DNA from 3 places in the Thauera sp. JM12B12 genome. Region 1 is predicted to be linked to each of the others. Evidence: predicted binding sites of a transcription regulator. Region 1 holds the regulator's gene; each other region holds the start of a gene.
What was found. The regulator HrcA, encoded in region 1, represses chaperone genes, less so after heat shock. The targets are predictions, from matches to a motif close to TNTTAGCACTCNNNGNCNNNGAGTGCTAANA.
Positions count from the first base shown of each region.

Region 2: the regulator HrcA is predicted to act here: its motif matches at 1,044-1,074, upstream of groES (co-chaperone GroES).
Region 3: the regulator HrcA is predicted to act here: its motif matches at 995-1,025, upstream of AAG895_RS15635 (protein-L-isoaspartate O-methyltransferase).

Region 1 covers NZ_CP154859.1:1,677,165-1,679,425, forward strand. Annotated here, with positions in the region: gene hemH (ferrochelatase) at 1-200, opposite strand, end outside; gene hrcA (heat-inducible transcriptional repressor HrcA) at 240-1,268, opposite strand; gene AAG895_RS07520 (NAD kinase) at 1,379-2,260, shown strand.
Region 2 covers NZ_CP154859.1:1,187,670-1,189,930, forward strand. Annotated here, with positions in the region: gene AAG895_RS05280 (glycoside hydrolase family 2 TIM barrel-domain containing protein) at 1-984, opposite strand, end outside; gene groES (co-chaperone GroES) at 1,186-1,476, shown strand; gene groL (chaperonin GroEL) at 1,531-2,261, shown strand, end outside.
Region 3 covers NZ_CP154859.1:3,442,286-3,444,546, forward strand. Annotated here, with positions in the region: gene AAG895_RS15630 (rhodanese-like domain-containing protein) at 1-315, opposite strand, end outside; gene AAG895_RS15635 (protein-L-isoaspartate O-methyltransferase) at 323-976, opposite strand; gene AAG895_RS15640 (DUF2894 domain-containing protein) at 1,127-1,828, opposite strand; gene AAG895_RS15645 (OmpA family protein) at 1,821-2,261, opposite strand, start outside.

The DNA.
Region 1 (2,261 bases):
TTGAGGATGATGCCGTTGAGAATCGGCCACCAGACGAGGCGCGGGATCTCCACCACCCGCGGGTCGGAAAGGAATTGCTTGAGATACGGGCGCAGCGCGGCCGCGGTCGGGGCTTCGGGGGTGCCGAGATTCACCAGCAGCACGCCGGTGCGTTGGGGGCTGCCGTGCTTGAACGGCGGTTCGGGCCAGTAGCGGGGCATCGGAATCCTTGTGCGGGGCAGGGCGCCGGGCCGCTGCCGTCAGTGCTTGGAGGAAAGGGCGTTCGAGAGCAGGCGGGCGGTGATGTCGACGATCGGTATCACGCGGTCGTAGGCCATGCGGGTGGGGCCGATGACGCCGAGCGAGCCGACGATCTGTCCGTCTACCTCGTAAGGCGCGGTGATCACGCTGCACCCGTCGAGCGGGGCGAGGCCGGATTCGCCGCCGATGAAGATCTGCACGCCTTCTGCCCTGTTCGAGAGGTCGAGCAGCTGCATCAGCCCGGTGCGCTGCTCGAAGAGCTTGAACAGCTCGCGCAGGCGGGACATGTTCGACGACAGATCCTCGACGTCCAGCAGGTTGGTCTCGCCGGAGATGACGTAGCGGGTTGCGGTCTCTTCCGCGGCCTGCGCGCCGGCGTCGACGGTCGCCGTCATCAGCTCGGTCATGTCGCTGCGCAGCTGGCGCAGCTCTTCGGTGAGGCGGCGGCGGATCTCGTCGAAGGACAGGCCGGCGAAGTGCTCGTTGAGGTATGTGGCAGCGCCGTTGAGTTCGCTCACCGAGTAGGCGCGGCGGGTGAGCAGGATGCGGTTCTGCACGTCGCCGGCGGTGGTGACGATGATGAGTAGAATGCGGTTCTCGGCCAGGCTGATGAATTCGAACTGGCGGATGCGCACGGCGTCCTTGCGCGGGGCGACGACCACCCCGGCGAATTGCGTCAGCTCCGACAGCAGCTGTGACGCGGAACTGATCAGGCGTTGCGGCTGGTCCGGCATGAGCTGGCCCTGCAGCGCCCGCACCCGCGCATTCTCCATCGGCTGCACGGTGAGCAGGGAATCGACGAAGAAGCGATAGCCGCGTGCGGTTGGGATGCGCCCGGCGGAAGTGTGCGGGCTGGCGATGAAACCCATCTCCTCGAGATCGCTCATCACGTTGCGCACCGTGGCCGGCGACAGTTCGAGTCCGGAATAGCGCGAAAGGGCGCGCGAACCGACCGGCTGACCATCCGCGATATAGCGTTCGATCAGGGTCTTGAGCAGGATCTGGGAGCGGGCGTCGAGCGAATTCATGGCAGGCGGGAATATAGCCCGGATTGTATGGAAGCGCGGCCGCAGTGGCCACCGCCAGCGGCCGACCGGGTACGCCAAGCGGTCGGGCGGTTGTGGTTTAATCGGCACCCATGAGCACGAAATTCCGAACGATTGCCCTCATCGGCAAATACCAGAGCCCGGACGTCGCCGAGTCGGTGCTGTCGATTGCGCGCGAGCTGCGCGAGCGCGGACTGTCGGTGTTGATCGAGCAGGGTACGGCGAGTTCCATCGGTGGCGGGCACGACTACCCGGTCGCGAGCTACGAGCACATCGGTGCCGAGGCCGACCTCGCGGTGGTGATCGGCGGCGACGGCAGCATGCTGCACACGGCGCGCCGGCTGGTGGAGCACGGCGTGCCCCTGGTGGGGGTCAACCTCGGTCGCCTCGGTTTCCTCACCGACATCTCGCGCAGCGAGGCGGGCGCCCGCCTGGGCGAACTGCTCGACGGCGCGTTCACCGAAGAGCACCGCTTCATGCTCGATGCCGAGGTCCTGCGCGGTGGCGAGCGCGTGTTCCACACGCTCGCTCTCAACGACGTAGTGGTGAACAAGGGTGACCTCGGACGCATGATCGAGTTCGAGCTGCTGATCGATGGCGAATTCGTCTACACCCAGCGCTCGGACGGCATGATCGTGTCGACGCCGACCGGATCCACCGCCTATGCGCTGTCGGCGAACGGACCGATCCTCCATCCGAGCGTCGGCGGGATCGCTCTGGTCCCCTTGTGTCCGCACGCGCTCACCGCGCGCCCGATCACGCTGCCAGACTCATGCGCCATCGACATCATCCTGCTGCCGCCGCAGGACGCGCGCGTTCATTTCGACGGACAGACGCGTTTCGACCTGCGCGCGGGCGATTGCGTGCGGCTCAAGCGCTCGCCGCGTTCGCTGCGCCTGCTGCACCCGCAGGGCTACAGCTACTTCGCGATGCTGCGTCAGAAGTTGCACTGGAGCGCCAGCCCTCGCCTCTGAG
Region 2 (2,261 bases), 490 kb from region 1:
GGTGGCTTCGGCACGGACCGTCCACTCGGTGGCGAGGGCGCTGCCGTCGTGCGCGACGGCGTCCACACCGGCGGAGACCTCCGCGCCGGGGGCGAATTCGTCCGCGCCGATGCCGATGCCGCGGATCACCGGCGCGGGCTTCGCCACCGGGCGCCCCCACGCGGCGGCGAGGGCGTCGGTCATCGCAGTCTGGCTGCCGTCGGCGAGGAGCAGGCCATGCCAGGTCGCGGTCTGCTCCTGCTTGGCGCCCCACAGGAAGGGGAAGGCGCCGCGGATCTGCGGCTGGTCCTCGAGGAAGGCGAGCGCCGAGGTGAAGAAGCGCGCCTTCTCGGTGCTGGTGAGCTCCACCGGCGCGCCCCAGGGTTTGCGGCCGGCCTGCCACTGGCCGAGCGGACCGAGCTCGGCGATCACCACCGGCTTGGTGATGCGCGCCTCGCGCAGCCGCTGCGGCAGGTCGAAGACCGCGCCGGCATAGACGTTGATGCCGAGCAGGTCGACGTTGGGGCAGCAGCCGGCGAGCGCGCGGAAGGCGTCCATGCCCGTGTCGGCGACCACCATCAGGGTCGGGCGCGCGGGGTCGAGGCGCTTCACCAGGCCGGCGAGGCGGTCGATCTCGCGCCACAGCGGCAGCGGGTCGGCGACACCGGTCTCGACCTCGTTGCCCACGCCCCAGGCGAGCAGGGCGGGGTGATCGCGGTGGCGCGCAACGGCGGCGAGCAGCGTCTGCTCCTGGGCACGCACCGCCTGTTCGTCGGCGTAGTCGAAGCCATGGCGCGGGTGCTCGACCCACAGCCCCATTACCACCTTCATGCCGAGGCGCCCGGCCTCGTCGAGCACCCAGGCGTCGGCTTCGCGATACACGCGCACGACCTTGGCGCCGGCGGCTGCCAGGCGTTCGAGCGCGGCGCGGTCGCCCTCGAAAGCGGCGCCCCGCCATTGTTCGGGGGCGGTTGCGGCGCGGACCGGGAGGCCGGGGCAGAGCAGGCAGAAGCAGAAAAAAAGTATGAGTGTGCGCACTTGAAATCCCCGGACCCCGTCCCTATTATTAGCACTCGTTGGCAGTGAGTGCTAACAGGCTTCGCGCGGAGGCCAGCCCCCCGCCGAAGCCCACTGCGAATTTGCTGCGCGGGCTCGTCCCGCAATTCAATCAACCCGACCAGTTGAAACTCATTAGGAGAGAAATCGATGAAGATTCGTCCCCTGCACGATCGCGTGATCGTCAAGCGTCTGGAAGCCGAGCGCAAGACCGCCAGCGGCATCGTGATCCCGGACAGCGCCGGCGAGAAGCCCGATCAGGGCGAGGTGCTGGCCGTCGGCAACGGCAAGATCCTGGACGACGGCAAGGTGCGTCCGATGGCCGTCAAGGTGGGCGACAAGGTCCTGTTCGGCAAGTATGCCGGCCAGACCGTGAAGGTCGAAGGCGAAGAGCTCCTCGTGATGCGCGAGGAAGACATCATGGGCGTGGTCGAGGCCTGAGCCTCCCCCGGTCCCGCACAACGCTAATCGCAACATATCCCGGAGTTTTGAAGAATGGCAGCTAAAGAAGTCAAGTTTGGTGATTCCGCCCGCGAGCGCATGGTCGCCGGTGTCAACATCCTCGCCAACGCGGTCAAGGTGACCCTGGGCCCGAAGGGCCGCAACGTGGTGCTCGAGCGCTCGTTCGGCGCCCCCACCGTGACCAAGGACGGCGTCTCGGTCGCCAAGGAAATCGAGCTGAAGGACAAGTTCGAGAACATGGGCGCGCAGATGGTCAAGGAAGTCGCCTCCAAGACCTCGGACATCGCCGGTGACGGCACCACCACCGCCACCGTGCTGGCTCAGTCGATCGTGCGCGAAGGCATGAAGTTCGTCGCCGCCGGCATGAACCCGATGGACCTCAAGCGCGGTATCGACAAGGCCGTCATCGCCACCATCGAAGAGCTGAAGAAGCTGTCGAAGCCTTGCTCGACCAACAAGGAAATCGCCCAGGTCGGTTCGATCTCGGCCAACTCGGACAGCGACATCGGCGAGATCATCGCCCGTGCGATGGACAAGGTCGGCAAGGAAGGCGTGATCACCGTCGAAGACGGCAAGTCGCTGCAGAACGAACTCGACGTCGTCGAGGGCATGCAGTTCGACCGCGGCTACCTGTCGCCCTACTTCATCAACAACCCGGACAAGCAGGTCGCCATCCTCGAGCAGCCCTTCGTGCTGCTGTTCGACAAGAAAATCTCCAACATCCGTGACCTGCTGCCGGTGCTCGAGCAAGTCGCCAAGTCGGG
Region 3 (2,261 bases), 1.8 Mb from region 1:
CGCCATCCCCGGGTCGACCTGCGCCGCCCAGCCGGCGACGCCGCCCGCCAGGTTGATGACGTTGGAGAAACCCTGGCGTTCGAGGAACATGCACACTTGCGCGCTGCGCCCGCCGTGATGGCAGATCACCACGGTCTCGCGGTCACGGTCGAGTTCGGCGAAGCGCGCCGGCACGCTGCCCATCGGCATCGCCACCGAACCTTCGATGCGGCAGATCTCCAGCTCCCAGGGTTCGCGCACGTCGAGCAGCAGCGGCGCTGGCTGCTGCGCGTCTTCGAGGCGGCGGGCGAGCTGAGTCGGACTGATCTGATGCATGGCCGTCTCAGAAGCTGAAGCTGTCGCGCTGCGGCGCGTTCTTGAGCATCGGCACCACGGTCTCGAAGATGTCCTCGGTGCGGAAGCGGCCTTCGCTCTCGCAGGTGATCAGCCGCGCCTTCATGACCGGCGCCTCGCCGACGAAGGCGAACAGGCGGCCACCGACCTTGAGCTGCTCGAGCAGCGCCTGCGGCACGAAGGGCAGCGCACCCGACACGACGATGACGTCGTAGGGCGCACGCTCGGCCCAGCCACCGACGCCGTCGCCCTGCACCACGACCACGTTCTCGACGCCGTTGCGGGCGAGGTTGGCGCTCGCCAGCTTCACCAGCTCGGGCTCGATCTCGAGCGTGCGCACCCACTCGGTGCGCGCAGCCAGCAGCGCGGCGAAGTAGCCGGACCCGGTGCCGATCTCGAGCACCGAATCGGACTTCGCCAGGCGCAGCGCCTGCAGCACCTTGCCCTCGATCACCGGCTTGAGCATGACCTGACCGCAGCCGATCGGGATCTCCACCTCGGTAAAGGCCAGATCGCGATATGCGGCGGGCACGAATTCCTCGCGCTTGACCGTCATCAGGAGGTCGAGCACGTCCTGATCCAGCACCTCCCAGGGGCGGATCTGCTGCTCGACCATGTTGAAGCGCGCTTTCTCGAAATTCATCAGGGACTCCCGGCGAAATATTAGCACACGCTAATGGATAGCGTTATCCAAAAAGGCAAAACCGCGTCATTCTAGCGCAGTTGCTGCACCGCGATCCGCGCGCGGTGGGCTGGATTTCCGCCCTTGCAAGGCCTCGCCCGCCGCGCGGCTTCAGCCCCCGCCCGGGGCCGACGGTTTGCGCGCGCGGCCGCCGCGACCACCCGATGTCCGGGCCTCGCCTTTTCGCACCGCGGTCCGCTGGGCCGCCCCGCGCGTGGCGTCGGCCTGCTGGAGCCAAAGGAGCGCATCGACCTGGGCGATGAAGCCCTCGAGGTACTGCGGCGCAATGTCGCCCATGCGGATCAGCGCCTGCAGGGCGAGGTGGTGCGAGTTGAGCGGGCCCGCGTTGTCCGGCGCCGCGGCGCGCGCGCGCGCCAGCTGCTGCTCGAGGCTCAGCCGCGACCAGGTGCTGCGGAACTGGCGCACCGACTTGAGCTCGGCCGCGGCTTGCGCCTCCGTCCCCGCGAGGCCGCCGTCCGGGTCGGCGACGCCGGCCTGGCGCGCCACATGTTCGAGCAGCTCGGCAAGCGGCCGGCGCCGCGCCGGCAACGGGTTCGTGCCCCCCGCATGCTCGACGTCCACGCGCAGACCCGCCAGGCGGCGCTCGATCCTGCGCACCAGGGCCACGCGCGCAGGCCCGGCGAAGACATCCAGCCGCCGCATCATGGCCTCGATCACCCGCCAGCCCACGGGGTCGAAGCGCGCCGCACCGCGCACGCGCATGTCCTCGACGCGCGCCTCCAGGTGCGCGCGCAGTGCCTCGGCGGCCCTCCCGCCGGGCGGGGACGCGGTGGGCGCCTGGACCTCAGCCATCCTGCCTCGCGACCGTCTGCGCCGACCTCGGCACCGGCGCCATCTCCACCCGCCGGTTGCGCGCGCGACCTTCTGCGTCGTCGTTGGAGGCCACCGGCTGCTCGGACCCGAAGGCCGCGGCGAACACTGCCGTCGACGGCACGCCCTCCTCGATCAGCGCCCGTGTCACGGTCAGCGCGCGTTGCGCCGAGAGATCCCAGTTGTCGGCGAAGCGCCGGTTGGTGTCGAGCACGGGACGGTCGTCGGTGAAGCCGCTCACCATCAGCAGCTCGTCGCGGGTGGCGAGATAGGCGGCCAGAGGCGGCGCCAGGCTCTGCAGCACCTGCCTGCCCTCGGGCTGGAGTTCGGCCGAATTGAGCGCGAACAGCACGCTGCCGCTGATGCCGATCCGCCCATCGTTGAGCGTCACCCGCCCGCTCGCCAGCGGTACGGC